Regions from separate parts of the Enterococcus sp. AZ196 genome, predicted to be linked through region 1. Evidence: riboswitches for the same ligand, from Rfam matches in the RefSeq annotation. Region 1 holds a riboswitch; the other holds the start of a gene.
The links. Region 1 has a riboswitch for FMN ahead of IGI67_RS18095 (ECF transporter S component). Riboswitches for the same ligand answer to the same signal wherever they lie in the genome.
Positions count from the first base shown of each region.

Region 2: linked by a shared signal. The riboswitch ahead of IGI67_RS04305 (ECF transporter S component) and the one ahead of IGI67_RS18095 (ECF transporter S component) in region 1 are both predicted to bind FMN.

Region 1 covers NZ_JBIPAM010000002.1:66,559-69,392, reverse strand. The annotation lists gene IGI67_RS18105 (transketolase family protein) at 1-73, shown strand, start outside; gene IGI67_RS18100 (pyridoxamine 5'-phosphate oxidase family protein) at 114-569, opposite strand; gene IGI67_RS18095 (ECF transporter S component) at 569-1,168, opposite strand; FMN riboswitch at 1,297-1,411, opposite strand; gene IGI67_RS18090 (N-acetyltransferase family protein) at 1,500-1,919, opposite strand; gene IGI67_RS18085 (PspC domain-containing protein) at 2,202-2,495, shown strand; gene liaX (daptomycin-sensing surface protein LiaX) at 2,705-2,834, shown strand, end outside.
Region 2 covers NZ_JBIPAM010000001.1:891,198-894,031, reverse strand. The annotation lists gene scpB (SMC-Scp complex subunit ScpB) at 1-463, shown strand, start outside; gene IGI67_RS04310 (pseudouridine synthase) at 463-1,179, shown strand; FMN riboswitch at 1,249-1,367, shown strand; gene IGI67_RS04305 (ECF transporter S component) at 1,487-2,080, shown strand; gene IGI67_RS04300 (ferredoxin) at 2,142-2,351, opposite strand; gene IGI67_RS04295 (helix-turn-helix domain-containing protein) at 2,380-2,834, shown strand, end outside.

The sequences.
Region 1 (2,834 bases):
GGAGTTGCTGAAAGAACATTATGGATTAACGGCAAAGTGTATTGTTGAAAAAGCGAAACAATTGGATCGTTAATCAAAAGGAGATCAAACGAAATTTCGTCTGATCTCCTTTTCTAATCATAATTCACAATCTCAGCTTTTTCCTGCTCAAAATCAATAAACAGTTGAAAGCCATTGTCATCTTTGTCTTGATCCCAGATTTCTACCAATTTGGGTACCACTTCGATTAGAATTTCACTGTCCTTGTGAGGATAGGCATTGTAGCTCTTTTCCCAGTGTTTTTGATACAAGGTTTGAAAAGAGCGGTCCTCTTGGTCGACAACTAATCCATGATTAATGGCGATGCCTTCGATCTGAACGCCCCAGTGACAGATCGCCACTTGGGGATTTTCGAGCAACTGTTTGGTTTTACGAAAGTTCTTATCTGTTTTGAATAAGATTTTCTGATCATGGATAATGACGCTGACATTCCGAACCATGACATGATCATTCAGGCTGGTAGCCAGAGCCATGATCTTTTTTCTTCCGAGCTTCTGATAGAAGAGCGCAACTGCCTTTTGAAATTCCACTATAAAAACTCCCGTCTAAGAAAAATTGCTCGCAGGCGATCCAGAGAAAAATAGACGACTGCGGTAGTGACGCCGTATTTGATCAAATTAAACGGTATGATCCCGATTATGACTAATTTCCACACGCTGTCTACCATCGGATTGACTGCTTGGGTCATCGCGATAATCGCTTCCATCGACAAGCCATACAGCTTCGTGTAAAAAGGGATGATAAAATATACATTTGATAAGCAGGCAACAAAAGTCACAACAGCAGTACCGGCTAACATGCCCTTTAAGGCGGATCCCTTGTTCATTGAACGCTGATAGATCCAACTAGCGGGTAAAATAAAGCTGACACTCAAAAGAAAGTTTTGGATTTCTCCAGTAAACATCGAAGCCGTTCCGACTGTGGCTAGTTTGATCATGAGTTTGATCAATACGATGAAGATACCCGAAACAGGTCCCAGCAGAAACGTTCCTAATAATTCAGGAACACCCGCCAAATCAAAATCCATAAACGGCGGCATGAACGGCAGCGGGAACTTGAAGAGCATCAACACATAGGAGAGCGCCCCAAAAATCGCGATCATCACTAATTTTCTTGCAGTAAATTTCATTTCAACACACCTTTCTTAAAACATAAAAAAGAACCTTACAACAACATTTGCAAGGCACAGTCAAAGTAGAAAAAGGGTGTATTGATTCGTCAAATAGCGTTTGTTATCTGAACGATCAACAAACACACGCTTTTCTTCTTCCATCCAGACTGTACTGTCGGTCTCAGAATTGCACTGAGTCAGCCAAAAGGCTCGCGGACTATCACCGCCGGTCGGGAATTAAACCCTGCCCTGAAGAACTTATTGTGTTTATTTTCACATGTTTTTAATCCAAATGCAAGCGTTTTTTATGTCTGAATTCAGATAAGTTGGATTTTTACGGAAGAAATGGCTAACGATAAATCATGTTCCAATACGCCTCATGGTCGTTTACTTCCTCGAGCTTTTCCCAGCCTTCCTTTTCATAAAAAGTCAAAGCCGGGGTGTTTTGTGATACGCATTTCAAACTCATCGGACGTTTTAACTGCTGTTTGGCTTTTTCCAAGAGCTGGTGTCCCGTTCCTTGTCCTTTAAAATGAGTGTCGACAAATAAGCAATGAATGAAATTATCTGGCAGATAGAAGGAAATGAAGCCAAGAATTGTTTTATCTGCCTCTGCGACAAAAATCGATTCGTCCTTTGTATCGCGGTCGAAATCTGTTAGGTGCATTTGTTTCGGATCACTCCAATAAAAGGTTTTTTGGCGACTTTCCAAGTAAAGCTTCTGCAGTCTTGGCTTATCTTGTGGTGTTATTTCGCGAATCTGAATCAAGCAAACATCTCCTTCTGATCATAAAAGCTTTCATTGATTAAAAAGCATTTTAACAGTTTTTTGATAAATCTCAACAGTTAGGCATGATCAAGGAGCGTTATCATACTAAATAATTAGAGCAAAAATACGTCTTTCGCCCTATGACGAAGTAAAGGAAATTCTGCATAATAAGGACATAAGATAAAAACACATCGCAAGTGGGAAGATCGAAATGAACGAAATCTAAAATAAGATGGGATTCTCGAAAATAGTGTTTTTGGAAAATAAAGGAAGAGAGTGAACATGATGAAAAAAATGACGAAATCACAAAACAATCGAGTATTGACAGGAACAATAGCGGGAGTCGCGGAATATTTTGGGATCGATCCTACCATTGCACGAGTGGCATTTGTTTTCAGCAACTTTTTCTTAGACGGCGCACCGATTTTACTGTACTTCGTATTAATGGCAATCATGCCAAAAGCAGAAAGCCGCAATCAATCTTACGAACGTCCGTATAGTCGTCCGGAGCGTCAGCCTAAGCGTCAACCCAAGCAAGCAGAGACAACTGCTGACGATGCGTGGAGTGACTTTTAATTAGAAAAACAAGGATTGTTTACCATCAATCTTACTATATAAATTGAAAGAGTGGGCTGCTAAAAAAGCGATCCACTTTTTTTTATGAGTCGGGCAAGGGGCAGCAGGTGTTGAGAGAAAGGAAGAAAGATAGTCCTTTCGACCCATGACGATTAAAAAAGGAATGTGCATAATAGAGTTACAGAACATTTCGTTGAGGAGAGATTAGCATGAATGAACGGGAAAAAATCTTAGAATCGATTAAAAAAGGCATCCTTTCTCCAGAAGAAGGGTTAGATTTGTTAGAAAGTCTAGGTTTAAAAGACACAGAGACCCAAACGAAAGAAACAGCAGAGGACG
Region 2 (2,834 bases), on a different contig from region 1:
TGATTTAAAGGATTCTTATGAGAGCAATGAAACTTCCGCGCTTACTCTTTTAGAGGTGGGGAATCATTTTGTTTTAAGTACAAAAAAAGAATTTGCTCCGTTGCTAAAAGAATTCGCTCGATCTCCAATAGCTAATCGTTTAAGTCAGGCAGCCTTAGAGACACTTTCGATTATTGCCTATAAACAGCCTGTAACACGTTCAGAAATTGACGAGCTTAGAGGTGTTCAATCAAGTGGAGCTGTCCAAACGCTAGTAGCACGGCAATTGATTGAGGAAAAGGGACGTGTGGATGGCCCAGGTCGGGCGATCTTATATGGAACAAGTGCCTATTTCATGGACTATTTTGGTTTAAAAGATATGGAAGAATTACCAGATGTTCAAAAAATGGAAGAAGATTTAGCGGATGAGGATGAACCTTTGGATCTATTCTATGACCGCTTTAAAGAAGAGGATGAACAATAATGGAGAGATTGCAAAAAGTTATCGCGCACGCGGGAATTGCGTCACGACGTAAAGCTGAGGATTATATCACCGTTGGGCGGGTTAAGGTAAATGGCGAAGTTGTCAAGGAACTGGGAACAAAGGTTGGTAAGAAAGATATTGTGGAAGTTGATGGTGTACCAATCTATCAAGAGGACCATGTCTACTATTTATTTTACAAACCTCGTGGGGTTATCTCTGCTGTTGCTGATGATAAAAATCGAAAAGTTGTAACGGATTATTTTTCTGCTGTATCTGAAAGAATTTATCCAGTAGGACGATTAGATTACGATACATCTGGCATTTTACTTTTAACCAATGATGGAGATTTTTCACAAAAATTAGCTCATCCCAAACATCAAATTGATAAGGTTTATGTAGCGAAGGTAAAGGGTTATGCAGAGAAAAGAACTTTATTACCTTTAACAAAGGGAATACGAATTGAAGGCAAGAAAACAGCACCAGCTCGTTTTGAAATTCTGTCAACGGATAAAAAAGCTGAGACGAGTATTGTGGAGTTAACGATTCATGAAGGTAGAAATCACCAAGTCAAAAATATGTTAGCAGCAGTTGGTTTACCTGTTCAAAAGCTAAAGCGTGAACGTTATGGTGATTTAACTTTGCAAGGCTTGCGTCCAGGAGAGTATCGCAGATTAAATAGTAAGGAAATCAATACTTTGATGAACCAGGCAAGGTAACCAAGTCAATTACTTGTTTTTTGATAGTAAAATTGTTATAGTGAATTTACAATAAAAAAATAATTTAAGGTTCGTCTTCAGGGGCAGGGTGAAAATCCCGACCGGCGGTAATAGTCCGCGAACTGCGTAAGCAGCCGAATCGGTTTGATTCCGATACCGACAGTACAGTCTGGATAAAGAAGATAGAGCTTATTTGAGTGAGTCTGAATTCAAGTAACTCTATGCTTTTTCTGAAGCATAGAGTTTTTTTGTGGAAAATAACGCTCAAATAGTTCGATGAAGATGATTCCGAAACGGAGGATTTCAGATGAAGAACTTAAGGTTACAAAAAATGACAGCAGTGGCAGTAGCAGCAGCAATGGGACTAATTTTACAGTTTATCGCATTTCCAATTGTTCCAATGTTTCCCTTTCTAAAGTTAGACTTTAGTGACATTCCAGTCCTAATTAATATGTTTATCTTTGGACCATTAACAGGAGTCGTTACTGCGTTTATTCGGTCATTACTACATTTAACTATGAGCGGTTTTTCCATTGATAATATGATTGGAGATTTCGCCAGCTTCTTTGCATCAACGTTGTATACATTACCGATATTCTTAATGTTCAGAAAAAAAACATCTTCGAAACGAGTATTGGGTCTTGGATTAGGGATTTTAGCAATGACGATTTTTATGAGCATTGCAAATTATTTTGTGATCACGCCACTCTATTTAAAGGCCTTTGGACTTTCTGCAGGTCAAATGCTAGGGATGGGATTAGGTCGCTATATTTTAGTAGGTATCGTTCCATTTAACATTTTGAAGGGAATAATCGTCAGTGTGGCCTTCTTAGTATTACATGCAAAATTATTGCCTTGGCTATCGAAAAAAACATTAACTTCACAACATCATTCAGCATAAATGTGCTTAAAAAAATCTCAGACCAAGCGTCTGAGATTTTTTTTGATGATATGTGTTATTATTATTTCTGATATAGTATAGCATGCGACGGGCAGCGCTTGGCAGCTTCAATGACTGTAGCCTGCTGGTCTTTAGGGATAAATTCATGAGTTGCTCCAGGCTCGCCGACAAAAAGAACGAGACCATCATCTGTGTAATCAAAAATTTCTGAAGCGATTGTTTGGCATAAACCACAAGCAATACAACGTTCGGGAATGATTTCGCATTTCATTTTTTCACCTTCCAGAGGAGATTTTACTATGACTTTTTTTATTTTAACGTTATTTCAGACTGGCTACAAGTTAAGAACCTCCACTTTATATCATTTATTAGTGGGAAAAAGAACTAGCTCAGTATTGCTCCATGGTTTTTTTTATAAGAATTTGGCTTATTTAGGGGCACTGCCAAATTTAAAAGAAGAAACATTTCAAAAAGAACTTCAACAATTGATAAATCAGAAGTTGATTGTAGTTGATGACGGTTTTGGAAGGATGACAAAAGAAGGAGAAAAGCTATTAACAAGTGATTTTTTTGATTTGAGCGGACTGAATAATTTACGCTATGGTCGAATGCGAGAGAATTCGTGGCAAATGATTCTCTTCGCGGTACAAGTTGTCAGTAATTTATCCTTTAATGAAAATGATTACCTTCCGATTGAAAATAGACCGTATTACTTGCAGCAAATAAAAAAATGGTTGGCAACTTCACAACCTAA